One region of the Alteromonas sp. CH_MED4-4 genome, then DNA from elsewhere that is predicted to be linked to it. Evidence: predicted binding sites of a transcription regulator. Region 1 holds the regulator's gene; the other holds the start of a gene.

Evidence for each region. Region 1 encodes FliA, which starts transcription of late flagellar genes. Its sites were predicted from a motif close to CTAAAGNTNNNNNNNNNNNNGCCGATA; they were not measured.
Region 2: a site for FliA is predicted at 12,997-13,023, ahead of WA381_RS09805 (DUF3530 family protein). Genes of this name have one in related genera too.

Annotation. Positions count from the first base shown of each region.
Region 1 is NZ_JAYMEU010000002.1:198,829-214,436, forward strand. Features, by position in the region: gene fliR (flagellar biosynthetic protein FliR) at 1-641, shown strand, start outside; gene flhB (flagellar biosynthesis protein FlhB) at 648-1,772, shown strand; gene WA381_RS02415 (D-Ala-D-Ala carboxypeptidase family metallohydrolase) at 1,842-2,816, opposite strand; gene WA381_RS02420 (L,D-transpeptidase family protein) at 2,809-4,416, opposite strand; gene flhA (flagellar biosynthesis protein FlhA) at 4,659-6,758, shown strand; gene flhF (flagellar biosynthesis protein FlhF) at 6,788-8,197, shown strand; gene WA381_RS02435 (MinD/ParA family protein) at 8,203-9,069, shown strand; gene WA381_RS02440 (RNA polymerase sigma factor FliA) at 9,066-9,797, shown strand; gene cheY (chemotaxis response regulator CheY) at 9,834-10,217, shown strand; gene WA381_RS02450 (protein phosphatase CheZ) at 10,252-11,007, shown strand; gene WA381_RS02455 (chemotaxis protein CheA) at 11,020-13,254, shown strand; gene WA381_RS02460 (protein-glutamate methylesterase/protein-glutamine glutaminase) at 13,283-14,413, shown strand; gene WA381_RS02465 (ParA family protein) at 14,442-15,206, shown strand; gene WA381_RS02470 (chemotaxis protein CheW) at 15,214-15,608, shown strand, end outside.
Region 2 is NZ_JAYMEU010000011.1:90,506-106,113, reverse strand. Features, by position in the region: gene mutH (DNA mismatch repair endonuclease MutH) at 1-296, opposite strand, end outside; gene rppH (RNA pyrophosphohydrolase) at 410-952, shown strand; gene ptsP (phosphoenolpyruvate--protein phosphotransferase) at 1,076-3,367, shown strand; gene WA381_RS09845 (sulfite exporter TauE/SafE family protein) at 3,371-4,177, shown strand; gene lgt (prolipoprotein diacylglyceryl transferase) at 4,182-4,994, shown strand; gene WA381_RS09835 (thymidylate synthase) at 5,003-5,836, shown strand; gene WA381_RS09830 (response regulator) at 5,846-6,916, shown strand; gene WA381_RS09825 (sensor domain-containing diguanylate cyclase) at 6,913-7,902, shown strand; gene WA381_RS09820 (response regulator) at 7,897-10,086, opposite strand; gene WA381_RS09815 (AmpG family muropeptide MFS transporter) at 10,166-11,512, opposite strand; gene WA381_RS09810 (hypothetical protein) at 11,556-11,879, opposite strand; gene WA381_RS09805 (DUF3530 family protein) at 12,022-12,909, opposite strand; gene rluA (bifunctional tRNA pseudouridine(32) synthase/23S rRNA pseudouridine(746) synthase RluA) at 13,060-13,776, opposite strand; gene rapA (RNA polymerase-associated protein RapA) at 13,826-15,608, opposite strand, start outside.

The DNA of each region.
Region 1 (15,608 bases):
TAATGCTCACGCTCATTATCATGCCGGTAGTGCCCCCGTCACCCATAGAAAATTTGGTGGATGTGGGCACATTTTTAATCGTTATTCAGCAGTTACTAATAGGCATTGCTATTGGTTTTATATCAATGATGGTGCTCAATACCTTCGTGCTTGCAGGTCAAATTATAGCAATGCAAACCGGTTTGGGGTTTGCGTCAATCGTTGACCCGGTAAACGGTATTAACGTGCCCGCAGTCGGCCAGTTTTATCTGATATTGGCGACTTTGTTGTTTTGGACTTTGGATGGGCATTTGTCCATGATCCAAATGATAGTCATGAGCTTTGAGGCGTTTCCCATAGGCGAAGCATGGTGGACCGGTGAACAGTTTCGCGATATTGCCCATTGGGCCGGCTGGATGTTCATATCGGCAGTGACCCTTTCCCTTGCGCCAATCGTCTCGCTGCTTATCGTGAACTTGGCGTTTGGCGTAATGACCAAAGCTGCACCACAGCTAAACATTTTTAGTATTGGTTTTTCCATTGCTCAAGTAATGGGGTTACTGATTATTTGGATAACACTTGATAACTTTACTGCACACTTCGAAACCCAATGGTTTAGAGCCGAACAGTTTATGTGTGAACTATTGAATATTTGTTCGTAGGAAAACATGGCAGATTCAAGCGAAAAAACAGAAGACCCCACGGGGAAAAAACTCGAAGATGCCCGAAAAAAAGGGCAGCTAGCTCGTTCCCGTGAACTCTCTACGACCCTAGTACTTATCGTCAGTGCTTTTATGTTCTTGTTTGTGGGCGGGTGGATTGCTGAATCTGTTTTTAAACTTACTCAGAGAATGTTCATTCTCTCTCGTGACGAAACCTATGATATCACCCACATGTTTGGCGCATGGGGTGAAGCCTTTTCGGCTGTGGGTCCTGCCGTGCTGTTATACATGGTTGTGGCAATGATAGCGGGCATTTATGGCTCTATCGCCCTTGGCGGTTTTAACTTTACCTGGGAAGGTGCAAAACCTAAGGGGTCAAAAATGAGCCCTATTCAAGGCTTCAAGCGTATGTTCGGCATGAACGGCTTGGTTGAGTTACTCAAGTCTATAGCGAAAGTGGTGGTCATAATCGGTATGGCCATCGGGGCGTTACTGTTCTTTGAAGATGAAGCGCTCCACCTTGATATGGACCTTTATCCGGGAAACATCTTTCACGCACTCGACATGCTTAAGTGGGCGTTTCTTATTCTGGTGTGCGGCATGATCCCTATCGCGCTCATTGATGTGCCTTATCAAATGTATAAGCACAACAAAGAAATGAAGATGACCAAGCAAGAGGTTAAAGACGAACGGAAAAATGCGGAAGGCGACCCTATGGTTAAAGGCCGAATTCGCCGTCTACAATATCAGGCTGCAACCAAGCGCATGATGCAGGAAGTACCACAAGCAGACGTAGTGGTGACTAACCCGACCCATTTCTCGGTTGCTATCAAGTATGATGAGAAGGGAGTGAGGGCGCCGGTTGTGGTCGCGAAAGGTGCTGATGAACTAGCCATGCACATCAGAAAAATTGCTACCGCCAACGATGTGCCGTTAATTCCTTCTCCTATGCTTGCCCGCGCCATTTTCTACTCCACTGAAGTGGACGACGAAATTCCTAACGCTTTATTTATGGCGGTAGCGCAGGTGCTCGCACATGTTTATCAGTTAAAAGCGCATAGAGCAGGTAAGGGCAAACGTCCTAAGCCACTTAAACGGGATTTGCCTATCCCACCAGAGTACCGACACTAACCCAACCGCTAAATGGGTGAAAATTGACTTTGAAGGTGGGGCATAGGTATGTGCCCCGAACCAACAGTTCTACCAGCGCGCTAGGGTTCCTCTCACATCCACATGAACAAAAGGCCCGTGCGCCGCATTAGCACCGTAAATACCAAGCCCACCGACTCTTGGACCGAAAGCGCCTTGTTTAGACATGTTTGATATAAAGTTCGCGAGCCATACCGCGTCTTCGCGGTTTACCACACCGTCTTTATTGAGGTCATCCATCACCCCATCTTTCGGTGACTGATCGATATAGAAATCCGCTGCGCCACCCCAAACGTGACGGCTGTACTGAACATTGCCAATAGCTTTGTTGTAGAACGGAGTGCGATATCCACTCATTATGGTTAACCCTTCAACAGCATGCCCTTCGTCATTTAAGGTGTGCAGTATTTTTTCCAGTTTCAACAAAAGGCCTGCTCGCAAATGTACATATTTGGGAAATCCTTGTTGCTGCTTGGATAGAAATTGACCTAGGGTGAAATTGGGCGACAACCTTACGTCCGTTTGTTCTGGCGATACTTCAATAAGTCCTGATGGGGGTAAATAAATGGGATTGTTTTTTAAAGGCTTATCAGGATATTTACCAATTGTGTACCCGTTTAACTTACCTGTTTTGTCTACCTTTTCCAAAGATGTCATCACAAAGACGTTGAGCGTCGCAGTTTCACCTGACTGCGCGTTGGTGGTTTTAAGTACATAGTGCCCTGATTTCTTAGGTGCCATTATTGGCGCTTTCCCCACAACCCCGCTAACTATTGGAAGGTTCGAACTCGTCTTTAGTGCCTCACCGTTCGCTTGGTGAAATTGAAAGTTCCCAGTATGGCTTTTGTTGTCAAACTCAACAGTGAACGTCTTATTCGGCATTACGAAAATAGAGAAAATAGGGTGGGGGACCGTATTTCCATTAATATCAAGCTTAGAGTTGAGCATGTCATTGTCAAAGGAGAACGCATCACTGGCGCGCACTACAGTTAAAAGAGCAATCAGTACTAACAAACACTTACGCACGTTTAAACTCCTTTAATTTCTCAATAATATGGCTGTCCCGATTGTATGCATCGCGGCGAAATACAATGGTTCCTGCTTCATCTGCAAACGCTGTGAAGTACACAATAAGAACCGGTATCGGTTTCTTCAAATACAGTGTACTGGTCTCTTCACTTTGAAGTAATTGCTCAGCTTGCGGTATTGCCTCTGTCTGGCCTGAATGAGTGAGTAACCATTGAGACAGCTTCAAAGGGTTGGAGACTCTGATACAGCCAGAGCTGAAGTTCCTTTCTAATTTCGAAAAAAGGCTGTGATCGGGCGTGTCGTGAAGATAAATGGCATGCTTATTTGGAAGCATGAATTTCACTTTACCAAGGGCATTGTGCGGTCCGGGCTTTTGTCTGAGTGTATAGTGAAACGTACCACGGCTAACATTTGTCCAATCAAACTCATCGACAGGGCTGAAGCCGCTGACACCGGCGGGCTGGGCTTCGTAACCTTGCTCAACCAATAAAGAAGGATTGGTTTTTAATTTCGCCAGCTTGTCTTTAGTGGCTATACTGAAAGGCACGGTCCAGTAGGGGTTAAACACCATATACTTCATTGATTCAGCGAAAACCGGCGTTTGCCTCACTGGTGTACCGACAATCACAGGCATTCCCAATGTTTCTTCACCTTCAGTAAATCCTCTCAACTGAAACGACGCAATGTTAACGCGTAAATATGTTGACCAAGTTTGATGAGGGAGCCAGCGCCAACGCTCTAAGTTTGCATCAATTCTTTCTAACCAAGAAAACGTGGTGGCATTTAATGCTTCTAAAGTGGAATTTCCCACGATACCATCTGGCTCTACGCCCGCAGACATTTGAAACTGCTTAACCGCGTCCAGTAAATCTTTATCGAATAACTCTGAATAGGTGCCTGGCCCTAAAAGACGAGACTTCAGCAACACAACTCTTTCGCTCGTTGAGTTCAGCTTAAGTGTTGGGCCAACTGGAATTTGTGTGGTAACTGTAGAAACTGCCGTGAGTAAACTACGCTTTTTTTCTAACAGTAACTGGTATTCATGGTGTGATGGCCACATGGCCCGCAATGTTGCAGAAACACCGTTAGTTAATGCGTGATTTAGCGATGCCACAGGATCCGCTTCTCTTTGCTTAAGGAACCACTGCGAATCTGCATTGGCGGGGCTAACAAGCCCATTTAATCGATGCAGAGTTTGACTGATGAAGGCATCGGTTGCTAGTACATCTAAGAGTGCCGTGTTGGCGTCGCGACTTTCGAGCATTGATGCGTGGTAATACTCGGGCGAGAAGCCATGTAACTCTGAATCAGCAATTTCATGGAGGAGTTCCTGAAGACGGTTTTCAGCATCACTAGTACCAAACCATATAAGCTGGTAGCCCTGTTGAGTGTAGACCTCGCTTACCAAAACTCTATTGTGCACACGAGATGGGTTACTATTTTGTGAACCGTATATCTCCACTGAATCAACTAGCAAATTCTCCACGCGCTGTCGTAAGTTAGGTTGTTTAGATGCATGAGCTACATGACTAAAAGTCAGCATGATGACAAGGCTGACCCAACAAAACGTTGCAACACGGTTTTGTAGTACTACCATGAATAATCCTTTTAAAACGAAGAGTAGGCCCTAGGAATAGTGACGTAATTATAAACTGTTCGTATGCCCCTCGGATACAAAATCTTAATCGCCCTATACAAGTCACTGTAGACAGTAATCACGCATGATTACAGCTCAGATTTGGATAACTTTTGCGTAAAACACAAAGCTGGCACGTTAGTTGAAAACTCACTAGAAGATTCACATAAAGCGTCAATTTTCTGATAGAGAGACACCAAGCCATGCAGTTATCCGGTTATCTTCAGCGATTCGATAAAAATCAGCTGCAAAATTTTACCAGTGGTTTAGGCGCACCCATCGTCCTTTTGGCAATTATGGGCATGGTTATATTGCCTATGCCGCCATTCTTACTGGACGTGCTGTTTAGCTTTAATATTGCGTTGTCGCTAGTCATTATCTTGGTGGCTGTACTTACCCAGCGTCCAGTAGATTTCGGCATTTTCCCCTTGGTGTTACTTATCGCTACCGTTTTGAGACTAGCGCTTAACGTGGCTTCTACTCGCGTTGTCTTACTTTACGGACATGAAGGCGGCGATGCAGCAGGTAAAGTTATCGAAGCCTTCGGTGAGGTCGTGATTGGTGGTAACTACGCCGTAGGTATTGTTGTTTTCGCCATTCTTCTTATTATCAACTTTAAAGTTGTAACCGCAGGCGCAGGACGTATTTCAGAAGTAAGCGCTCGCTTTACGTTAGATGCTATGCCCGGTAAACAAATGGCCATAGATGCTGATTTAAATGCAGGGTATATTGATCAAGACCAAGCACGTAAACGCCGTGAAGAGATTACCGCAGAAGCGGATTTTTACGGGTCGATGGACGGTGCGTCAAAATTTGTAAAGGGTGATGCGGTCGCAGGCCTTTTCATCATGCTGATTAATATTGTTGGTGGTCTTTTTATTGGCATGATTCAGCACGGGCTTTCATTCGGTAACGCTATAGAAATCTACACCATATTGACCATCGGTGATGGTTTGGTGGCGCAAATTCCTTCATTGTTACTTTCGGTCGCTACAGCCATTATCGTTACTCGTGAAAACGAGACCCAGGAAATGGGCAAAGAAATCCGCGGTCAGCTTGGTAATAATCAAGCCCTTTATATAGCCTCGGGAGTTCTATTTGTGATGGGTATCATTCCTGGGATGCCTCATATCGCATTCTTAGGGTTCTCATTCTTGATTGCAGGCTTTGCTTACTGGCAGTCGGTCCAAGAAAAGAGAAAGGCCGCAGAGCCCAAAGTGCCAGACAATGTGGTAAAAGATGAATCGGTTGCGCCTGAAGTGAAAGAGCTTGGCTGGGATGATGTTCAGCAGGTAGATACCATCGGATTGGAAGTGGGCTATCGCTTAATTCCTCTTGTCGATAAATCCCAAGGTGGCGAGTTGTTGACGCGCATTAAAGGTGTACGTAAGAAACTATCGCAAGAGCTGGGTTTCCTTATTCCGCCTGTTCACATTCGCGATAACTTGGATTTAGAGCCCAATACTTACACCATCGCTATGCTAGGCGTAACGATAGGCGATTCCATCATTAGTCACGATGAAGAACTTGCTATTAATCCAGGGCAAGTGTTCGGTAAATTAGAAGGGCGTGCCACTAAAGACCCCGCTTTCGGCTTAGACGCAGTATGGATTAAGCCCAATAAACGGGAGCATGCACAAACCCTTGGGTACACAGTAGTAGACGCTGCGACCGTTGTAGCGACCCATTTAAGCCAATTACTCTCTAACAATGCATATCAATTATTAGGGCACGAGGAAGCGCAACAACTTCTTGATATGCTTGCCAAGCAGCATCCGAAATTGGTTGAAGGATTAGTACCAGACATTCTTCCGCTAAGCACCGTCGTGAAAGTACTGCAAACCTTATTGTTTGAAGGCGTGCCTATTCGCGATATGCGTACAATCGTGCAAACACTCAGTGAGTACGGCACGCGCAGCCAAGACCCCGATGTTTTAGTGTCCGCAGTGCGTATTGCCCTTAAACGTTTAATCGTCCAAGAAATTACGCAAGGTGCAAAAGAGATACCTGTCATAACCTTGGCGCCAGAGTTGGAACAGATGTTGCACCAGTCACTTCAAGCAGGTGGCGAAGATGGCGCTGGCATAGAACCAGGTCTGGCAGACAAGCTGCAAAAATCATTGCAGCAAGCCAGTCAGCAGCAAGAGTTAGAAGGAGAGCCTGCAGTACTCCTTACCTCAGGCATGCTACGACCCGTTCTGTCTCGCTTCTTAAAATATTCGGTTGTTGGGCTTCATGTTCTGTCTTACCAAGAAGTGCCTGACGACAAACAAATAAAAATAGTCAGTTCGGTCGGTCAATAATCTGACACTGGGTGATTGGAGAGGTTGCAATGAAAATTAGACGTTTCTTCGGCAAAGATATGCGTGAGGCGTTAAGCCAAGTTAAAGCTGAATTGGGCAGTGACGCTGTGATCATGTCAAATCGCAAAGTCGCTGACGGTATTGAGCTTGTCGCAGCCTACGACAAAGAACCTGAAGCGAAGTTGTTTACGCCGAAAGCGTCTCCACAAGCCGCTGCAAAAACACCTGGCCAAAAGGCAGTGCCTAGCTTGAGCGAAATCATTGGTGACGACGGTCCTGATAGCCTTAAAGCACTGCTAGAAAAGCAGCACGGTGGAAATAATGGCGTAGCGAGTCCCGCGCAACCTAACCAACCAATGACAGCAAATGCTAAGCACGCCAATGAAATTGCTTCGCACTTAGACTTCTCAGAAGCCTTTATTGACGACGTAGAAGCCCAGCAGTCTTCTCATGAACCAGTTCGTCAGAACGCTTTCCCAGAGCATCAAGCGTCGAGTATGGATGATACCGCTGTGACGCAGTCAGCGGAGCTTGCGCAAATCAAGGAAGAGCTAGCGTCTCTTCGCGATGTATTGCAATATCAAGTGGCCGACTTGATGGAAGCTAAGAACAAACGTCAAAAACCTGTTCATCAATATCTAATCACCCGTTTAACCGATATGGGGTTAAGCAACGCGTTAGCGAAACAGCTTATTAGCTATACGCCGTCACATTACAACGAACGAGATGCATGGGTATATCTTCTTAACCTATTGGCTAATCGCATAAATGTGACAGGAAACGATATACTTAGCGCACAAGGTGCTGTTGCATTAGTAGGACCAACAGGTACTGGTAAAACAACTACCGTTGCGAAACTTGCTGCCCGCTATGCGCAGAAATACGGTTCAGAGTCGGTTGCGATGATTACCATCGATACGTATAGAATTGCCGCCTATGAGCAGCTAGCGACATACGGAAAGATTATTGGCTGCACGGTGAGAAAAGCGCAGACTAGTGAAGAACTTGCGGATTTATTATTCCAACTTCGTCATAAGCGACTAGTATTGATTGATACGGCTGGATTTAGTCAAAGAGACAGTCGATTAATTAAACAAATTAAGCAGTTTGATAACGGACAAATGCCAAATGTTAAAAAATATTTGGTAGCGCAAGCAAATACGCAATATCCTGCTTTGCAGAGAATCATTCAAGCGTATGATGATATTGAACTAAGTGGCTGTATTTTCACAAAGTTAGATGAGTGCTACTCTTTAGGAGAGGTGCTTAGTGCAGCGGTTGAATTCCAATTACCGGTTAGTTATGTCACCGATGGTCAAAAAGTACCTGAAGACATTAAGATTGCAGAAGCGAAATCTTTGGTTTCCGCTGCTGCAAAGCTTTATAAAAAGTACGGTTTGAATCATACTAGTGGTAACAACGCAATTAAAACAGCATAAGCAGTATGATTGACGACCAAGCGAGTAGCTTAAGAAAAATGAAGCAATCACGGTTAATCAAAGTAATCGCCGTCACCGGTGGCAAAGGTGGCGTAGGTAAAACAAACATTACATTGAACACCGCTATCGCCATGGCGAAGCAAGGTAAACGTGTAATGGTTCTCGATGCGGACCTCGGTCTTGCTAACGTAGACGTTATGTTAGGTTTGCGTGTTGAGAAAAACTTATCCCACGTGCTTTCCGGCGAATGTACACTTGATGAAGTATTAGTGACCGGTCCGCACGGAATAAAGATTGCCCCTGCCACATCAGGCACGCAGTCGATGGCAGAATTGTCGCCAACGCAACACGCTGGCCTAATTCGTGCCTTTAGTGAGCTTCGCTCGCAAATTGACGTGCTAATCGTTGATACAGCGGCAGGTATTTCAGACATGGTGTTGAGCTTTTCAAAAGCCTCACAAGACATCATGGTCGTTGTGTGTGACGAGCCTACTTCATTGACAGATGCGTATGCATTGATAAAAATTCTGAATAGAGAGCACGGTGTTTTCCGCTTCAAAGTTGTGGCTAATATGGTGCGCGACGTGCGAGAAGGCCAAGAGCTATTTAGTAAATTAAGCAAAGTGACAGGGCGTTTTTTAGATGTTGCACTAGAATTAGTGGCGACAGTACCGTTTGACGAGAACATTCGTAAAGCAGTGCGTAAACAAACAGCCATTGTCGATGCTTACCCAGGTTCACCGGCAGCCGTTGCAATAACACAGTTGGCGAGTAAAGCCTTAACATGGCCTATTCCAGCGCAGCCAGGTGGCCATTTAGAGTTCTTTATTGAACAGTTAGTTGCAGAAAAAGCCGTAGGAAGTCAGCGTTGAACAGCAAGGCAGCCGCTTATCAACAACAAACCGATAAAGCGCAGTTAGTCGAAAGACATGCGCCATTGGTTAAGCGTATAGCGCATCACTTGATAGCGCGATTGCCGGCTAGTGTTCTCGTAGACGATTTAATTCAATCAGGCATGATTGGATTATTAGAAGCCGCACGAAACTTTGATGGTTCAAAAGGAGCCAGCTTTGAAACGTTTGCCGGTATTCGCATTCGCGGTGCTATGCTAGATGAAATTCGCAAAGGGGATTGGACACCGCGTTCAGTCCACCGAAATGGCCGAGCGATCACTGAAGCAATTTCGCAAGTAGAAAGCGAAACAGGCCGCGATGCTAGAGATTCTGATATTGCTGATAAGCTTAATGTAAGCTTGCAGGACTATCACCAAATGCTTAATGAAGTAAATGCCGGAAAGCTGGTAGGTATTGAAGATTTAGGTGTGTCAGAAGATGTTATTTCGACAGAGCAAAATCGAGGTAGCGACGCACCACTGGAAGATTTGATGCAAGGCGCTTTCCAAAAAGCGCTTGCCCATGCAATTACGACATTACCTGAAAGAGAAGCGATTGTACTTTCGCTGTATTATGATGAAGAGCTGAACCTAAGAGAAATTGGTGAGGTTCTTGATGTAAGTGAATCGAGAGTCAGTCAAATTCACAGTCAGGCCATGTTAAAACTCAAATCACGAATGAAGTCGTGGCAAGCTGACGAAGAATAGAAATTAATAACAATTAACCCCTCACTGGAGGCTATTTTGGACAAAAGCATGAAAATTCTCGTGGTCGATGATTTTTCTACCATGAGACGTATCATCAAAAACCTACTTAAAGATTTGGGTTTTTCCAACATCCAGGAAGCGGATGACGGAAGTACTGCATTGCCTATGTTGCAGCAAGGTGATTTCGATTTCGTAGTTACCGATTGGAACATGCCTGGAATGCAGGGTATTGACTTGCTTCGCGCGATTAGAGCCGATGACAAGCTCAAGCACCTACCAGTACTTATGGTTACTGCTGAAGCGAAGAAAGAGCAAATTGTTGCCGCCGCGCAAGCAGGTGTTAATGGCTACGTTGTTAAGCCGTTCACTGCAGCAACACTTAAAGAAAAATTAGATAAAATATTCGAACGTTTAGGTTGATCCAGACGCTCACCAGAGAAATGAGGTTTACTGGATGTCAACGAATGTAAACGTTCCAATTTCGTTGGAAGAAGCAAAACAGCTTGTCACCTACCTTGAAGAGGGTGACAACGCTTCAGCCAATGCCCTATTAGAAGCGGCCTCAATGAAAGAAAACGTTGAGTTATTTGCCGAAGTAGGGAAACTGACGCGTCAGCTCCATGACGCGCTGAATAATTTCCAAATAGACGACCGCATTAAAAATCTCGCGACCGATGATATTCCCGATGCACAATCCCGCCTAACCTACGTAATTGAAGAAACTGAAAAAGCTGCTAATACTACAATGGATGCCGTTGAAGCGAGCATGCCTATAGCTGAAATGCTGTCGGCGCGCATCGAAAAGGTTATGCCTGAGTGGAAGAAGCTGATGAATCGCCAAATAGAGTTGGGTGAATTCAAGGCTTTATGCGCAGACTTAGACGAATTGTTGGAAGAAGGTTCGGCACAGTCAGCTAAACTTACACAGTTACTTACAGAAGTATTGATGGCTCAAGGTTATCAAGACTTAACTGGTCAGGTTATTCGCCGCGTTATCGACTTGGTTAAAGAAGTGGAAGACAGCTTAGTTAACATGCTTACCATGTTTGGTGAACGCGACGGTGCAGAACAAACTAAACCATCTAGCGTTAAGGCCGATAAGGTTGATGGTGTAGAGGCAGAAGGCCCTATCATTGATGCCGATAAGCGCGACGACGTCGTGTCAGGCCAAGATGATGTAGATGATCTTCTGTCTAGCTTAGGTTTTTAGGGGAGCGGGCGCATGTCGTTTGATGTTGACGAGGATATATTACAGGACTTTCTAGTTGAGGCTGGAGAGATACTTGAACAATTACAAGAACAGCTCGTTGATCTTGAGAACAATCCTGAAGATGCGGATTTGCTGAATGCAATTTTCCGTGGTTATCACACAGTTAAAGGGGGAGCAGGGTTCCTGTCTCTTACCGAGTTAGTAGAAATTTGTCACGGTGCGGAAAACGTCTTTGACGTAATGCGTAACGGTCAACGAACACTAACCCCTGAACTGATGGATATTATTCTGCAAGCCACAGATGTGGTGGTTGAAATGTTTGAACGAGTGAAAGCTCGGGATCCATTAGAGCCAGCAGATGCACACCTAGTAGACTTGTTACACAAACTAAGTCGCCCGGAATCTCCAGATGAGAATATTTTTGGTGAACAAAGCGCGCCGGCGTCAGAACCTGAACCCGCGATTGAAGAGCCAGAATTAGTTGTTGAAGAGCCTACTGCACAGGCCCCAAGTTCTGGTGATAGCGGCGGTATTGACGAAATCACTGAAGATGAGTTTGAAGCGCTGCTTGATGAGCTTCATGGCTCTGGGGCACCAGGACAGTCCTCAGCGGCTAAAAGCGAACCTGCAAAGGCTGCTGCACCTGCTGCCGCTAGTGATAACGACGATATCACCGACGAAGAATTTGAAGCGCTGCTCGATGATTTACATGGCAAAGGCAAGTTTGGTGGTGAAGAAGCTGCGCCAAAGGCAAATACACCAGCTCCAGCACCAGTTACGCCGAGTGCAGCTGGTGATGAAGAAATCACCGATGACGAATTTGAAGCACTGCTTGACCAACTACATGGCTCAGGGCAAGGGCCTACCAAGCAGGGAGCCGTTTCAAAGGCGCCAGAGCCTCCTGTAGATAAGGCAGCAACAGAAGCGGTTCAAAAAGCGAAACAAGCAGCGCCAGCTGCGCCAAAAGCGACGCCTGCTCCTAGCGCCGCAGCGCCAGCTAAAGCAAGCGCGCCTGCTGCACCAAAAGCAGCGCCTAAAAAAGATGAGAAGAAGGCGGCACCAGCTGCGCCCCCTGCTGAGACTACAGTACGTGTAGATACCAAGCGCCTTGACCAAATTATGAACATGGTGGGTGAACTCGTACTAGTGAGAAACAGGCTAATAAGCTTGGGTATCAACAGTAACGACGAAAGCATGTCCAAAGCCATTGCCAACTTAGATGTGGTAACGGGCGACTTGCAAGGTGCGGTAATGAAAACCCGCATGCAACCTATCAAGAAGGTGTTTGGTCGTTTCCCTCGCGTTGTTCGAGACCTCGCTAGAAGCTTGAAAAAAGAAATAACCCTTGAGCTTGTGGGTGAGGAAACTGATTTAGACAAAAACCTGGTTGAAGCACTGGCCGATCCACTTGTGCATTTGGTGAGAAACTCCGTCGACCATGGTATTGAAATGCCTGATGACCGTGCTGCAGCGGGTAAGCCGCGCATGGGTACGGTTCAGCTATCGGCATCTCAAGAAGGCGATCATATTCTTCTAACCATCGAAGATGATGGTAAAGGAATGGATCCTGAAAAGCTTAAAGAAATTGCTATTAGTCGCGGTGTACTAGACGCAGACGCAGCTGCACGTATGTCGGATGTTGAAGCGTTTAACTTGATATTCGCGCCAGGGTTCTCAACCAAAACAGAAATTAGTGATATTTCTGGTCGCGGTGTGGGCATGGACGTGGTTAAGACCAAAATTAACCAACTTAACGGCACCGTGAACATTGATTCACAGCTAGGAAAAGGCACGCGACTGGATATCAAAGTTCCGCTAACGCTAGCCATTCTTCCGACGCTAATGATTGTTGTAGGAAAACAAACCTTTGCGTTACCATTAGGTGCGGTGAACGAAATAATAAATATGGACATCAAAAAGACCAACACGGTCGATGGCCAGCTAACAATGATAGTTCGTTCAAAAGCAATTCCGTTGTTCTTCCTTGGTGAATGGTTGATTCGAGGTCCCAAAAACATCGATAGAGAAAAGGGACACGTTGTTGTAGTGCAAATTGGTACACAACAAGTAGGATTCGTAGTAGACGCGCTAATAGGCCAAGAAGAAGTGGTTATTAAACCTCTTGATGCATTATTGCAAGGCACGCCTGGTATGGCGGGAGCCACGATTACATCAGACGGTGGAATTGCACTAATTTTAGATATTCCGAGCCTGCTAAAACGGTATGCGCGTAAACCCATCAAGTAAGGCGATGAATTAACAGGAATAATAATCCATGGTCTTTAAAGTCCTTGTCGTGGACGACTCGACTTTTTATCGTCGTCGAGTAAAAGAAATACTCGATGGCGATAGGGAACTTGAAGTTGTTGGGGAAGCGAGAAATGGGCGCGATGCACTTGAAAAAGCAGAAGCGCTTAAGCCGGATGTGATAACGATGGATGTTGAAATGCCTGTCATGGACGGCATTTCAGCTGTAAAGGCCATAATGGACAAACGGCCTACACCTATTCTTATGTTTTCTTCGCTTACGCATCATGGTGCGCAAGCGACATTAGATGCGTTAGAAGCGGGCGCGCTCGATTTCTTACCTAAGAAATTTGAAGATATCGCGCAGGACAGAAAAGACGCATCGCGCTTGTTGTGTACAAAAGTACGCTTAATCGCGCGTCGTGGTATTGGTCTTAAGCGTCCGTCGTTTCGCTCTACAGAGGCAAGAAAGCTTCCTGATAATGCGCCAAAGCAGGCGTTCTTTAAAACATCAGGGTTGCTATCAGGGCATAAAGACGCAGCCAAACAACCAACCGTTTCGTCTGTAAGAGCGACGGGAAAGCACTACAAGTGTTTGGCAATTGGGGCTTCTACAGGCGGGCCTGTGGCGCTTCAAAAAGTGCTGTCTCCTTTACCTGCAGAGTTTCCTTACCCCATTTTGCTTGTACAACACATGCCTGGAACATTTACTACGGCATTTGCACAGCGTTTAGACACAAACTGTAAGATTAGAGTAAAAGAAGCCGAGCACGGTGACATTCTAAAACCAGGTCATGCGTATCTTGCTCCCGGTGGGAAGCAAATGTTGCTAGAAACCATAGGTGCGAATAAACGCATTGCCATTGTTGACGCAAATGCGAGTGACAAGGTGAATTATAAGCCCAGTGTTGATCTCACTTTCAGTTCTCTGGCTAAAGCTTATGGTGGGGATGTATTAGGAATTATATTAACGGGTATGGGGGCTGACGGCAGAGAAGGATGCCAAATGCTCAAGGAAAAAGGCGCAACGATTTGGGCTCAAGACCAAGATTCCTGTGTTGTGTATGGTATGCCTCAAGCTGTCGCCGTTGCCAATATATCCAGTAAAAATATAAATATTGATGATATGAGCAGTTGCGTTCAAACCGAAATGCGATAGCAGTTTGAACAGTAATGGAACAGCAAATATGAAAGTGTGGACAGTAGCGAATCAGAAAGGTGGTGTAGGAAAGACTACCACTACGGTGAGCCTTGGCGGCTTGCTTGCACAGCAAGGCAAGCGAGTGCTCATGATTGATACTGATCCACATGCATCGCTGAGTTATTACTTCGGTATCGATGCAGAAGCGTCGAGTCATTCAGTTTACGATATTTTTATTAAGTCTAATGACATAACGGCCGATAATGTTATGGATTGTCTGTGCCCGACAAAGTTAGACAACTTATATGTGCTTCCTGCAACAATGGCGCTCGCGACCTTAGATAGAACGATGGGTAGCGAACAAGGTATGGGCCTAGTCCTAAAAAAAGCGTTGGCAAAAATCGCAGGGGAATTCGATGTTGCTATCATCGATTGCCCTCCAGTGCTTGGGGTGCTGATGGTTAACGCTCTTGCAGCGTGTGACAAGGTTATCGTGCCTACCCAAACGGAATATCTGGCGCTTAAAGGGCTAGACAGAATGATTCGTACCATGGAAATCATGGGACGTTCGTTGGACAAATCCTTTGATACTGTGATTATTCCAACTATGTTTGATAAGCGCACTAACGCGGCGCTTGCATCGCGAAAGCGCTTAATGAATGACTATGGTGAGCGCGTGTGGGAAGGGGTTATTCCCGTCGACACGCACTTCAGGGATGCAAGTTTAGTACAGCTTCCCATTTCCGCAGCGTACCCCAAAACACGTGGTGTGTCTGCGTACGAGAAACTATTAGCGGTATTGGAGAAATAACGAGAACATGAGCAAGCAATCGCCTTTTGCCCGTGAAGAAGTGATGGAGGCATACCTTGATAGTCTCCTCAAAGAGCCAGAAGCACCGGAAGATGTGACTGCGCGCACGGCAAAATTGCTCGAACAGGCTTCTCAGCAGATGGCTGAAACGGCGCTTGCTTCTACCGCCAATGAAAGTGAGCCGCAATCGAATGAACAAGAAGCGATAGCGGAAAAGGTTACATCGTTAATTGAAACGCAAAAAGCAGAGACAATTGAAGATGAACAGCAACAGTCTCACGCAGAAACTTTAGTAGAAAATGAACAAGAAGCTGCGTTAAACCGCGCTGAAAAAACAAAAGTTCCACTAAAGGATACTCTCGGTTTTCGCTTTCAGGCGCTATTCTTTGAGGTTGCAGGGTT
Region 2 (15,608 bases), on a different contig from region 1:
ATCAAAAGCGGGGCAAAACAGACGTAGGTGGTTTCTAAAGGCGAAAAATGGGCGTCGATGGGAATGGTTTTAAGTTCGATGCCAAGTTCAGGAAAGTCCTGCTGAGGCTTCGAACCTGCACTCGCGCCCAGCCACTTCTCTATCAGCATGCCTGGCCACCCCTTGTGACGTTGTAAATTGGCCGGTATGGCTACATTTGCCATGTCCGCAAGCTCTCCAAGCGTCAAGCCCGCTATCGCATGACAACGAGCTAAAAGGCTATCTGGAGATGACGGGGGAGACGCTGGTGGCTGCATAAATATGGTTAATTTCCTGTTTGAAAAGCGGGTACGAATATTAAGACTATGATTGGAGCATAGTTTGTGGAAGAATGAAAACATATAACAGTATAGTGTGCCCGGGAGTCTATGTGATAGATGCCGATGGATTCCGTGCGAATGTGGGCATAGTGATTTGCAACAAAATGGGTCAAGTATTTTGGGCAAGACGTTATGGTCAACATTCATGGCAGTTCCCTCAAGGCGGAATTGATGAAGGGGAATCTGCTGAACAAGCTATGTACCGCGAGCTTCACGAAGAAGTAGGGCTGACACCGAAAGATGTCACTATTTTAAGTGTTACCCGTAACTGGCTTAGATATAAGCTGCCTAAGCGATTAATTCGACAAGGCAGTAACCCTGTTTGTATAGGGCAAAAACAAAAATGGTTCTTGTTGCAGCTCGATTGTAACGAGCGAGACGTTAATGTACTTAAAACAGGTCATCCTGAATTTGATGACTGGAGGTGGGTAAGTTACTGGTATCCAATAAGAAACGTTGTATCGTTTAAGCGCGATGTATACAGACGAGTAATGAAAGAGTTCTCGCCTGTAGTTATGTCTGCGCAGCATCGGCCTCAACAGCGCCAAAACGCAGCGCCACATAAACGTGGCAAGAAACGCAGGCGTGGATAAGCGTATGCGAAGTTCAGGTACGCAAGAAAGAGGTGTGCAATATTGCGGTGTGCGGAGTAAGCAGCGAGTAAACTGCGAGTAAAAAAGGAAAAACCGGTGAGCCCTCAGAGCCAGCAAGGAACAATGTTAACCACGTTAAAGCGTATCGTGCAGGAAATGAATCAAATTCCTGCTCTCGATACGGCGTTGTTTAGGCTAGCCTCGCGGGTTAAACAGACCCTAGATGTCGATTCATGCTCTATTTACCTTGCCGATTACGACACCCAAGAATTTATCCTTAAAGCCACTGACGGACTACATCCCGATGCAGTCGAGCAGGTACGCATTGGCTTCTCAGAAGGGCTTATCGGGCTGGTAGGTCAGCGGGAAGAGCCTCTTAATATCGTTAATGCTCATAGCCATCCTCGATTCAAACATTACCCCGAAGTTCAGGAAGAAAACTATAACGCCTTTTTAGGTACGCCTATTATCAACCAACGGCGTGTGCTTGGTGTTATTACCCTTCAGCAATCACAAATGCGCCGCTTCAGTGAAGACGAAGAAGCATTTTTAGTCACCCTTGCTGCGCAGCTCGCGTTAGAAATAACCAATGCTGATATTCGCGGGGCTTTGACGCTGTCAAATTCGAACGACAATACTGCGCGGCAAAAAAATGTGCGTGGTATTGCGGGTTCTCCAGGCCTTGCTATTGGCAAGGGAGTGTCTCCAGACAAATCTATTAACCTTAAAAACTGGGTCGTAAAGCGCACGCAATCTCCTCAAGATCAAATTCAACTCTATCGCAAAGGGGTTGAAGTTACGCGAGGTCATGTCGATGCGTTATCGAAGCGGTTAGATGACGGCATTCCCGACGATGTTAAATCCATTTTTCAGCTGTATCATCATCTGCTAGATGCCAACAGCCTTGGGCGGGAAGTAGAAGAAAAAATTCGCCAAGGTTGGGATGCGGCGTCTTCATTGAAAATGGTTGTAGAAAGCTATGCCGCGCGCTTTCAGGCAATGGACGACCCTTACATGCAAGAGCGTGCCATTGATATTGTCGATTTATCCGACCGTATTCTTGCCAACATTTTGTATGAAGCGAATGGCAAAAAGGTTACTGAAAAAACGATAACCGAAGCCAGTATTCTCGTAGCTGATGAAGTCTCAGCGCCTATGCTTGCCGAATTTCCAAGAGGTAAGCTAAAAGGCATTATTTCTATTCGCGGTTCAAATAACTCTCACGCGGCAATATTGGCTAGAGCCATGGGCGTGCCTGCAGTGATGGGCTGTCAAAACGTCACGCCAGCACTACTCGAAGACAAAGAGATTTTGCTTGATGGGTATTCAGGCGAGGTCATTGTATCGCCTGAACGTAACATCAAGTCTGAATTTATACAGCTCATTGAAGAAGAGTCGGCCATCGCAGAGAAAATTGACGCCGAGGCTGATAAACCTTGCGAAAGTGTTGATGGCTGTAGAATGTCTCTTTATATCAACGCTGGCCTTTCAGCTGAAGTCGAACTAAACGCTGAACAAATTGGCGCGGGTGTAGGGCTTTATCGCACCGAGATCCCCTTTATGTTACGCGAGCGTTTTCCTTCAGAACAAGAGCAAGTAAAGCTGTACCGCCAAGTGCTAGAGGCCGCGCCTTCATTGCCTATCACTATGCGTACTCTCGACGTAGGAGGCGATAAGCCACTACCGTACTTCCCAATTAATGAAGAAAACCCATTTTTGGGGTGGCGAGGCATCCGCCTAACCCTTGACCATCCAGAAATTTTCTTGGTTCAGGTTCGCGCCATGCTGCGTGCAAGTGTAGGCCTAAGCAATTTGCAAATTATGCTGCCTATGATCTCCACCGTATCTGAAGTGCAGGAGTCTAAGCGACTAATTAATCAGGCATATTATGAAATTTGTGATGAGATTGCAGAGTCAGGACAAACGTTAACCAAGCCTAAGTTAGGTATTATGCTAGAGGTACCGTCGGTACTTTATCAGCTACCTCAATTAGCAAAGCACGTGGATTTCTTTTCGGTAGGCAGTAACGACCTGACCCAATATCTGCTCGCGGTGGATAGAAACAATACGCGGGTGGCAGGGCTCTACAATAGCTATCATCCTGCGGTATTAGGGGCGCTTTACGACGTGGTTCAAAAAGCCAATCAAAATCAAGTGCCCGTGACTATCTGTGGTGAAATTGCAGGTGAGCCAGCTGGAGCATTACTGCTAATGGGAATGGGTTATCGCCGCCTAAGTATGAACGGCTTTAACTTAAGAAAAATAAACTGGCTTATTAGAAAAGTCACGCTGGATGAATGTAAGCAATTACTGTCATTGGCGCTCACCTCTGTTAGCCAAGAAGAAGTCTTTGTGCACTTGAATCAATATCTTGAAACCAAGGGCCTGGGAGGCCTTATCCGAGCAGGTGCTTAAGGAATGGATCCATTAGTTGTAATAGTTCTCAGCTGCCTTATTTTAGGTTCTGTGGTAGGTGTTTTGGCGGGTATGCTGGGCATTGGCGGTGGGCTTATCATCGTTCCTGTGTTGTCGTATTTGCTTATACATTTCATGGGAATGACCACTGAAACCGTAATGCCAGTCGCTATCGCTACCTCATTATCTACCATCATCTTCACAGGAATGTCGTCGGCCTTCGCGCATTACAAGCTGGGTAATATTCAAAGGCATGTTGTGCTTTACACAGGCTTAGGTATTGCTTTTGGCGCATTTGCCGGAGCACAGATAGCAAGCCATATTTCGGGTGAACTGCTTAAAGATGTGTTTGCGGTGCTGGTTATTTTGATTGCGATGCAGATGATATTTGGTAAGCAAAAAGCCTCAGAAAATGACGCATCAAAAGGTACGCTTGCGACTGTTGGTGGTGGAGCTGGCTTACTAAGTGCACTTATGGGGATTGGTGGCGGTGCATTATTGGTACCTGCGCTGGTATGGTTTCGTGTTAATGTACGGGCGGCAATTGGCTGTGCAGCCTTTTGCGGACTCATTATTGCCGTTTTTGGTACCACGAGTTTTATCGTGGCCGGTTACAATGCGATAGATGTACCAGAACATAGTTTAGGTTATGTGTATTTACCTGCAACAGCTGGTATTGTTGCCACCTCTATGTTTACAGCAAACATAGGTGCAAAGCTTGGGCAGCGAGTAAATGTTCGTGTATTAAAAGCGATGTTGGCGTGCTTACTCGTGTTGGTGAGCATTAGAATGATTTTAGGAATTGAATAAAGTAATGGAACAGAGCAGTTATCTGGTATTTCCCAGTATCGACCCCGTTATCTTCAGTGTCGGTCCGTTAAGTGTCCGCTGGTACGGCCTTATGTATTTGGTGGGCTTTATCGCCGCTTACCTATTGGCACAAAAGCGTCTTTCACAAACCAACTGGAGCCGTGAGCAGTTAAGCGACCTGCTTTTCTGGAGCTTCGTTGGCGTAATATTAGGCGGTCGAATAGGCTATGTGCTTTTCTACCAGTTTGGTATGTTTCTCGACGATCCCTTGTACTTATTCAAAATTTGGGCTGGTGGAATGTCCTTCCACGGCGGGCTTTTAGGGGTGCTAACAGCCTTATTCTGGCGCGCCAAGTGTATGAACACGACCTTCCTTCGACTAGGGGACTTTGTTGCCCCGTTAGTACCCATTGGCTTAGGTGCAGGACGCATAGGAAACTTCTTAAACGCTGAACTTTGGGGGCGTAGCACCGATGTGCCTTGGGCGGTCATTTTCCCCAACGCGGGTCATGTTCCTCGGCACCCGTCCCAATTGTACGAATTTGCGCTTGAAGGCGTACTACTCTTTATTATCCTATGGCTATTTTCTGCCAAAAAGCGTCCAGTAGGGGCGGTCAGCGGCTTGTTCTTACTTGGTTACGGCACCTTCCGATTTATCGTTGAATACTTCAGAGAACCCGACGCACATATTGGCTTATATCAAATGGGACTAAGCCAAGGGCAACTTCTTTGTTTACCTATGATAGCTTTAGGAATAGGATTAATAGTCCGTGCTTACATGCGCGGAAAAGACCATGTTGAACAGCAAAAAATATAAGAATAACGATGAAAGAATATCTCGCTCTAATGCGCCATGTACGTGATACGGGTGTGAAAAAGGAAGATCGAACTGGTACAGGTACGTTAAGTGTATTCGGCTATCAGATGCGTTTTAATCTACAGGAAGGTTTCCCCTTGGTGACAACAAAGAAGTGTCACCTTAAATCCATTATTCACGAACTACTTTGGTTTCTTAAAGGCGAGACAAACATCGCTTATTTGAAAGAGCACGGTGTGAGTATTTGGGACGAGTGGGCTACCGAAGAAGGCGAGCTTGGTCCGGTTTATGGACACCAGTGGCGCAGTTGGGATCGCGGTGATGGCACTTCGGTAGACCAGATTGCCGAAGTGGTTGAGCAAATCAAAAACAATCCAGATTCTCGTCGACTTATCGTTAGCGGCTGGAACCCTGCAGTGCTCCCTGATACCAATTATTCTCCTAAAGAAAATGCAGCGATGGGCAAGCAAGCACTGCCACCTTGCCATACACTTTTCCAATTTTATGTATTAGACGGTAAGCTTAGCTGCCAGCTTTACCAGCGAAGCGGCGATATTTTCTTGGGCGTTCCTTTCAATATTGCAAGTTATGCTTTACTGACCATGATGATGGCGCAAGTGTGTGATTTAGAGCCCGGCGATTTTATTCATACGCTAGGCGATGCGCATCTGTATTCAAACCATCTTGAACAGGTAGAGTTGCAGCTAAGTCGTGAGCCTTTCGAGCGCCCAACTATGGAAATTAATCCTGAGGTGAAAGATATCTTCGGGTTTTCCTTCGACGACTTTACGCTTAAAAATTACCAGTCACACCCACATATTAAAGCCCCTGTTGCCATATAAGGAGTTACCATGAGTACTCCTATATTAATATGCGACGACTCAGGTTTCGCAAGGCGCCAGATGGCGCGCAGTTTACCTGATGGGTGGGACGTGGATATTTCGTTTGCCGAGAATGGTGAGCAAGCCCTCGCGCTTGTTCGCGAAGGCAAAGGCGATGTGGTGTTTCTCGACTTAAACATGCCGGTAATGGACGGTTATCAAACCATGGAAGCCATTCGCCAACAGGATCTTCCTTGCTTGGTAGTTGTCGTTTCCGGTGATGTACAAGCGCAAGCGCGAGAAAAAATGCTCGCTCTTGGTGCCCTGGATTTCATAAGAAAGCCAATTGATAACGAAAAACTCAGCCACATCCTAGCCTCTTACGGGATTTACAGTGGCGAGACGCATTCTTCAGGCGCGAGCTTACAAAAAGCGCAAGACGATAGCGACTCAAATGCCGTTTTAGCCAAGCGCCAGATGAGTAAAGAAGATCAATTAGACGCATGCCGTGAAATGGTCAATATTGCCATGGGGCGTGCGGGTGAGAATCTTGCTCAACTGCTAGGTGAATTTATTGATTTGCCTATCCCAAACGTCAACTTAATTGAAAGCAACGAACTGTCTATGGCGGTTGCGGAAATTAATCGTAACGACAGCGTGTCGGCAGTTTCAAAAGGCTTTATTAGTGAAGGTATAAGCGGCGAAGCGCTGGTTATTTTTAACGACACAAACTCTCAAAACATCGTTGAACTATTAAAGTATCCGCCGTCGGCTTCCTCCGACAAACTAGCGCTAGAAGCACTAATGGATGTTTCCAATATTCTTATCGGGGCCTGTTTAAACGGTTTGTCAGAGCAGTTAAATGTCGCCTTTAGCCACACGCATCCGGTGTTACTGGGGCAGCACCAAGGACTATCAACGCTTTTAAGTGATAACGTGCAGCGTTGGGGCAAGCTAATGGCTATCGAAATAGGTTATGCCATTAAGGCCAGAGATATTTCCTTTGACCTGCTGTTGCTATTTCCTGGTGATGCCATGAACCATATCTATTCTCGGCTGCTCGATGATGACGCTGTGACACAAGACAAGGAAAGTCTATGAATGCATCTACAGACGCACTTTCCACCGGTGCTTTAGTTAATTCTTCTCAAGTACCCGCAGAGCTTCTCGATTCCATTGAAGTGGGCATTGCAGTGCTAGACCGCAACTTCAACGTTCAAGTGTGGAACAAGTTTCTTGAAAACCATGGTGCAAAGAAAGCGGAAGCAATCATTGGAGACAGTCTTTTTTCTCATTTCCCGGAAATAGAAGAAAAATGGCTGAGAACCAAAGTTGACCCTGTGTTCAATTTGAAGAGCCCGGTGTTTATTATTTGGGAGCAGCGCCCTTTCTTGTTTAAGTTTGGTTGTAATCGCCCTGTAACCAGCGCTGCAGAGTTCATGTACCAAAATGTGACCATGTTCCCTATTGTTGATAAGCGCGGCAATGTAGAGCGGTTTTGTATGCTTGTTTACGATGTCACTGAGCAGGCGCTCGGTAAGCGTGGAATGGAGCATCTTAACGAAGAGCTGAAAACTGCGAGCCGCGTGGACGGTCTAACTGGGCTATATAATCGTCGCTACTGGCAGGAACGCTTTGATGAGATGCACAAACTTTGTGTGCGTAGAGAAAAGCCAAGTACTGCGCTTATGCTCGATATCGATCATTTCAAACGCATTAACGATACTTATGGTCATCAGGCTGGGGATAAGGTGATTAAGATGTTAGCAGCGCTGATTAAGCGCTGTGTGCGGGAAACCGACCTTGCAGGGCGCTACGGCGGCGAGGAATTTGCCATTATTCTGAATGACTCTTCGGTTGAAGATGCCAAGATAGTGGCCGAACGTATCCGACAATTAGCACAGCGTTTAGTGGTAGAACACGAAGGTGAGTCAATAAGTTTCACTGTTAGTTTAGGCCTTGCACAATTCTCTCCTGACTTTAAAGGAGCGATGGCATGGCTTGAGTGTGCCGATCAGGCGCTTTATGAAGCAAAAGAAAACGGCCGAAATCAATATCGCATTTATGCAGCGCCTGGCGCGTTATAGTGCTAGGCGTAGGGTGTTTTTGAGCTCTTGAAAGGTGACAGGCTTCACTAAGTGGTATCGAATACCTGCCTGCAGCGACGCTTCTTTATCGCTTCTGTGGGCATTGGCCGTAAGTGCGATGATTGGAAGGTCAGGGTGACCTTCTTTCATTATTTTAGCGACTTCCAAACCATTCATATCTGGTAAGTTGATATCCAACAGCACACAGTCAAACGCATTTTCACTCACTCTAATAATAGCGTCGTCACCGGTGTAACTCACAGTAACTTCGTGGCCCATACATTGAAGCATATACTCCACCATTTCTGCATTAATGGGCTCGTCTTCTACCAGCAACACATTGGCCTTTTTCGTTGTGTCAACAACTCTTGCGTTACTTGCTGTAAGGTGATGGAGCGCATCTACAAAGCGGTTTCTATCGATGGGTTTAACAAAACTTTGATAGATGGGTAGTTCACTGTTTGCAATAATGTTGGCAATATCTGGTGTTGCTGATAACACAATAACGGGCGGTACCCGTTCACCAAAAATCGCCTTAAGCGTCCTCACTAGTTCAAGACCATTCATGCCCGGCATATACAAATCTGCAATAATGCCTGAAAACTGGAGTATTTCTTCGTGCAGATTGAGCAAGTTCGCACCAGATGAAAACGTGCGTGCGCTAAAGCCCTCTTTGGTAATAATTGATTGTAAATGCAGCCTAGATATCTCTAAATCGTCAACCACGGCGAAGGTCGCATTAGACGGCGCTGAATTGGTAGCGGGAAGGTCTTCAATAGGTTTCAGAGGCAGTAAAATTTTAAACTCTGTACCAACTCCAACTGTACTGGTTACCTGTAGTGCACCGCCCAGCTTATCAACGCTGCGTTTAGCTACAGACAAGCCAATCCCTGCACCCGGGAAGCGTTGGCCAGTTGAATGTTCGCCGCGATAGAAGCGTTCAAACATGCGCTTTTGCGTCGCCTCATCAATTCCTATTCCAGTATCACTAATTATAATAACGAGAAAAATCCCTTGGTTTTTCACCAAGGTTGTAACGGTGACGTCGATAAGTCCATTAGATGTAAATTTAACGGCGTTATCAAGAATGTTAACTACCACTTTAGAAAGGGCGACAGGATCCGTTTCAGCGTAATGGGGCACACTGTGACTACAGTGCATATTAAATTCGATTTTTTTGTCTTTTACGCGCACAGAAAACGGCGAGATACATTCGTCGAGCAAGCTGATTAGGTCGACATCTGAAAAGTGCAGGTCGTCTTCAGTGTTATTGGTTAATACATCAGTAAGGTTGTTGGTAAGATTAAGAAGTCGATAGCTGGATTGTTCAGCCTGCTGAATTAGTCTGGTACGCTGTTCTTCCATGTTAGGAATAAGTTCAAGAGCACTGATAATTGCACTTATTGGCGCTCTGAATTCATGGCTAATCAGCTGCAAAAACTCTTTGTTTTGCAAATCTCTATCGTCATCCACCATGGCAAGTCTCAACTTCGATTTACCAAACTTTTTAGGCGACTTGTTTGCGTTACTTTTGTAAAAAAGCCATGCAATAAAATACCAAAGTACAATGACGACTGCGCCCAAAATAGTAGTGAGAAGCATCTTATTGCGCAACGCCTGAATACGCAGTAACAACGCGTTTTCTTCCGCCTGCATGGCATTGAGCATAGGCAGCAGGCTAAATTGCTGTTGAATACGTTGAGTTGCGTCGGCTATCGGCAACTCAATAAGAGTATGAAGTAAATCTAGTGTGGTTTGCGCGACCTGCCGTGCAGACGCGCTATTCAATCCTTCTTTTGCTATTGCAAAATCTCTTTCGGATAAGACTGTGGGCGAGATTGCTTGGCCTGCATTACTGCGAAGGTATTCAGATATACCTTGAACGGTGACCTGTAGCTCGCGCTTTAAAATAGTGTAATTCGCGGGTCCAGAAAACGCGCTGTTCTCCATCCGAAACGTAAATTGATTGATACTAGACTCAGTGGCAAGAATATTGTCCTCTAAATAACTCTGCTGCTTTAAGGCTGTTATGAGTGCTTGTTGCTTGCTCATCAGCGCGATTAAAACCGCAATAACAACCATAGCGATCAACAGTGCTGTAACACTCACTTTTGAAAAAGTGAATGTCCGCGAAATTGATGATTTGCGCTGCGACTGGCCAGCCTGGTTTGAGCTCACGTTCATCCTTGCAAGTAATATGCGGTAGAGATACCTACCTTAAATGTAGGCAACTAACGCTAACTTGCAAGGAAGTAGAAAAAAATTACGGTGACTCAACGCGCTTTATGTGGTGCCTAATTGAATACAAAAAGCAAAGGCTGGGAATTACCATGACTGCTGTGAGAATAAAGAACAGGCTCCAATTGCCTTCAAGACTATCTACAACAAAGCCGCTGCTAGAAGCGACCAAGGTTCTGCCCGCAACACTCAGGGAGGCCATGAGTGCGTATTGGGTTGCACTAAACGCCCGATTACACAATAGTGAGATAAACGCGACCATAGCAACGGTGCTCCAAGCCCCTGTAAAGCCATCGACAATAACGGTTATGGCTAAAAGAGATGTGGAAGGGCCTGTTTGCGCGATCAGTGCAAATAGTAAGTTAGACGCGGCCATGGCCACACCCGCAATCATTAATCCGCGGTAAATACCGTAGCGAATGTTAACCAACCCACCTAACAGTGAAAACACAATGGTTACCCACCAGTTGAGCAATTTTGAGTAAGTAGCGATATCGCTATTAGAAAAGCCAATTTCTTTATAAAACACGATACTCATGCGGCCTAGAAAGGCTTCACCGATTTTAAATAGAAAGATGAACAGTAAAAACGACGCCGCTAATTTAACGCCGTTTCGATTGAAAAATTCGGCGAATGGCGTGACAAGAGTAGTTTGTATCCAGTGAAAAACGGGAGACTGCTTTGTATCTTTGGCTGTTATCTTTTCAAGTAAGGCTTCGCGGTCAATTTGTGGCTCGTTCGCTAAACACGTGGCGCACATTAATAAAGCCATGAGAGCACCGAGTAAAAGATAAATGTTTGGCCAAGTCCAAGATGTCATGTCAGCCAAGAAGAACGGGATAGCACCAAGCCCGCCATAACCTGTCCACCAGCCAGCGGTGGCTACTGAAGACGCAGCTGACATGCCGTCTTTGTCGTCTTGGGCAATACAGTCAATGCGAAAACCATCGATGGCGATATCTTGCGTGGCTGAGGCAATAGCAATAAGCAAACCGATTAATGCAACGTAAAACAAATCTTGGTCTGCAGTGAGTTGAGACATCACTAAACACAGCAAAACTACAGAGCCTTGCATAGCGAAAATCCAACCTCGTCGTTGACCTAATAGTGGGGGCTTGATTTTGTCGACAAGCGGAGACCAGAGAAAATTAAAAGAGTATGTCGCGAAAATAATGCCGAATAAGCCGATGGCCGAGCGAGACAAACCTTCATCTTTGAGCCAAGCAGATAGCACTGAACCAATCATGATCCAAGGGAAGCCACTGGAAATGCCGAAAAGAAATATACTGAGGTATCGTTTGTCGTTAAACGTTTTTAAAGCGTTGAGCAAAACTGCGGCCTTAGGCAAGAATACAAAAGCATATTGAGCCATGAACCACAGTGAGAAGCAATAACGCGTTGAAGTGAAAGTTTTTCTATGGACGAATGCCGACGCAGTCGAGTGGGCAATGACCCAAACCTTCAAGGAAATTCACGCAGTTATTTAGTTCATCTACAAGAAACTGGTCGTTAATTAGCTTGTCTTCATTCCAATAATGCACTTGGTGAAGTAAATGCCAAAAAACCCGTTCTTTTTGAGTATAGGGCTGCGTTAAGGTGTAATCAATTTGCCCCCATTCTTCCATACTATCCCAAAAGAATAGCTCGATTTCCTCGATAGGAAGCTCTCCTTGCCAAAATGCTCTCAAATAGAAACACAGCTGCTTTGCTTTGTTATCTACGAAATCTTGAACACTCACAAGTAACTCAACCGTCTATGTTTGCTAAAAGTATTATAGTTCATAACAATGTTACTGCTTAGGACAGAGGCTTGCTATTTACACCATTAAATTTAGGTAATTGTTTTGGATACTAATTTAGCGTAATCGGTAAATTATGGAATTACCAGCCTAGGTGGCGAGTCCAACCAATAGTACTATTTGCAACTATTTGAATATGAGGGGGTTTCTGAAATTCCTTTATACTAAAGGCTAACAAATTGCTGGGGATAATTATTTGCCGATAGTGCATTTTTAGTGCGTTTTTTGCGCTAGTCTTTCGCTTTTGCGTGGTGCTGTTCGCCCAATCGTTAAATCCACTTAGTGACAGATCCAATATTGGAAAGCTGGACTGTGCTATATTATCTATAACTAATGTATTCGTTGATTCTTCTGGCCAAAAAGGTGAAATGGCTACGAAAGTGTCTGGATGAAGTTGAGGCTGTTGCTCTACGACGGACAAGTAAGTTGTGGCCAGCATGCCTTGTGCAATGACCATACGGTAGCCCGAATTGTCTTGTAGATAATTATTCAATGCATTGAGTTGTAAACTCAGCGCTGAAGTTGCTGATTCAAAATTGAGATACTGCGTAAGTTGATTACTTCTGGGGTGGATATTTGGGGCTGACATAGACGTAGTTTCAGAGTCTGACATGTCGGTGTTTGTAAATTCAGCAGGTAGGTTCTGCTGGGAAGTGACATTGACCGGCAAATTAAACGGACTTATCACTACATTCCAGCCTTTTTCAGCAAGCATGTTGGCAAGGCTATTTCCCTGCGCGAGAGTAAGGCTAGAGGGAAAAGGCTCAGTGAGTATGATAGCCACACCCAAAGGTAACGGTGTTTGCGCTTCAATTTCAATAATTGGGGATTCCACTTCTCCAATCATCAAAGGTTTCACTTCTCCAGGTAGATAGGCGTGACTAACATCTGTGAAAAAGTCACAGTGAGCTGTCATAGGCAATAGCGAAACAATAACAGCAAATGTTAAAAGGAGAGCGGGCCTTTTCATAAAATGTGGTTTGCCTTTACCTTAATCTGGATCTATTCAGCTTGGACAGCATCAAATTAATTCGTGCATCAAGCGTTATACGAAGGTTATCGGCAGTGTGCGTTAAAACTAAAATGGAGTCTATTGATAAAGTTGAGTAGCGTTAAAACGCTACTCAATACTTTCTGAAAGCGGCTTTGGGCAAAATGGACTAAAAGGGATGGCGACATTAAAGTGCAGCCAATGCCCAAGTGTCGGGTGCGAAAGACTCAAGCTTTCAGCATGAAGCTGTAAACGAGGCGCCATGGATAACGCTTCTTCATGGGCATAGAGTCTATCTCCCAAAATAGGGTGACCCAAAGCAAGCATATGTACTCGCAGTTGGTGAGAGCGACCGGTAATGGGATAAAGGGCAACGAGAGAATAGGGTCGCTCTTTTTCATCCAGTGTGCGCTCAATGACGTCAAAGTGCGTTACGGCTTTTTTACCGCGCTCGAAGTCTACCATTTGCTTTGGCCTGTTTGGCCAGTCGCAAATAAGGGGAAGGTTAACCTCTCCGCTGTCTTGTTCTACATGTCCATGAACCCGAGCGAAGTAGCGCTTTTTAGTTTGACGTAATTCAAACTGTTTCGAGATATGGCGATGGCTGTCTTTATTAAGCGCCAGCACCAAAATACCCGAAGTCGCCATGTCTAAGCGATGCACTACTGTGGCGGTGGGATACACTCGGTTAACCCGGCTAATTAGCGAGTCGCGGTGCTCCAATGCTTTGCCCGGAACGCTCAATAGCCCGCTAGGTTTATGCGCAACCACCATGTCCTCATCTTGATACAAAATATCAAGATAAGGTGTCATCGGTGGGTTATAAACAAAACTTGGGTTCGCCATTATGTACTCGTTACTTCACAGTCGCTTTTGAATGTTTAACCTTTCGAGGTTACGGGTTATTTACCACAATACGAATGGCGTCCAGCTGAACATCTGCATCCTGAATAACTTTATCAAGGGCGTTCATTTGCGTTTCAATAAACTCAATTTCGCTGTCACGTACTGCTGGGTTACGCTTTTGAAGATCGCGCAAGCGCTGTATTTCTTCGTTAAGCGTGCTGTGCATGCTGTTAAGTGCGTCGTGTTGCTTTTGGTTAGCTTGCTGATGGGCAAGCTTACGCGCCTTTTCAATGGCAAGCTCAAGCGGCTGTTGCAAGGCTTTTAGAAGCTGAGCCGAGATCTTACGTCCAATTTTACGCTTAACGTCGAAGCTCAATTCAGACGGGTTTCCTTGCGCATCTAAACACACTTGCACGGGCGTTTGAGGTAAGAAGCGGCCCAACTGAAGCGCTTTAGGCGCTTGCGCCTGCAGCACAAACAACGCCTCAACCCAATAAGCGCCTTTTGGCAAAGACGGCTCGGCAATGAAGCCCATGCTGCTCTTTCCGTGTACGTCGGTGAGTACTACGTCCATGGCGGTATGCACAAGTGGATGATCCCAACTTAAAAACTGTACGTTTTCTAGCGTGGTGGCTACACGGCGCTTGTAAGTAACCGTCATGCCTTCTGGGTCAAGGCCCGGAAGCTGGCTCACCATCGACTCGGTTGGCATAAGAATAAAGCAGTCATTGCCTTTTTCATCCTGCTGAACACCGATAGCATCGAAAACGCGACCCATAAAGCGCGACAAATCTTGTTCGCTATCAAGGGTAATAATGTCTTCAAGCAGTTGTTCTACGCGGCCTTCACCCGAGGCATTAAGCTCAAGAAGGCGATCGCGACCGGCTTCAAGCTGCGCCACGAGCTGGCTATTAAGCGTAACACTCATGTTCACTAGCTCGTCACGCGCGCTCATATCGTCAGGGTGTAAGCACGCACCAATAAGCAGAGGCTTAACGTCGTCGAATACACCAGAGCCCGTGGGGCAGGTCTTTTCAAAGGCATTCAGCCCTTCGTGATACCAATCTAGTAATACGTGCTGCGCGGTTTTCGCTAAATACGGCACGTGAATTTGTACGGTTTGGGTTTGGCCAATACGGTCAAGACGACCAATACGTTGTTCAAGCAGATCTGGCGTGATAGGCAAATCGAACAGCACCAAATGATGAGCGAACTGGAAGTTACGACCTTCGCTACCAATTTCACTACACAGTAGAACTTGTGCGCCGTCTTCCTCATCAGCAAAATAATGGGCCGCCTTGTCGCGCTCCACAATGCTCATGCCTTCGTGGAATACACTGTGGCGAATACCGGTTTGCGTGCGAATAACCTCACCTAACTCTTGCGCTGTGCGGGCGCTTGCGCAAATAAGCAGAATCTTTTCTGGCTTAACGCTTTGCATGAAATCAAGCAGCCATTCAACGCGCGGGTCTTGCTTGGTCCAGCTGTTAACCACGCTTGCCATACGTTCAGGATACAGTGAATAGGTTAAGTCGCCGCCGCTCACGGCATCTGAATAAACCTCAGGCAAAGCCAGTTCGTAAGCGCTTAATTTACGCATCGGAAAGCCTTCGATATTGGCGCGGCGGTTTCTAAACAGCATACGACCTGTGCCGTGACAATCGATAAGTTGGTGCAGCAGCGCATGGCGATTTTCCGGCGCACTTAAATCACCCGCATGTTCCATTACGTCAGGCGCGAATTCTGCGAGTTTGCTGCGTTGTTTGTCGTTAGGCTCGGCGTCTGAAAGTAATGGCGCTACTGCATCGGCCAGTTGGCTGTATTTCGATTCT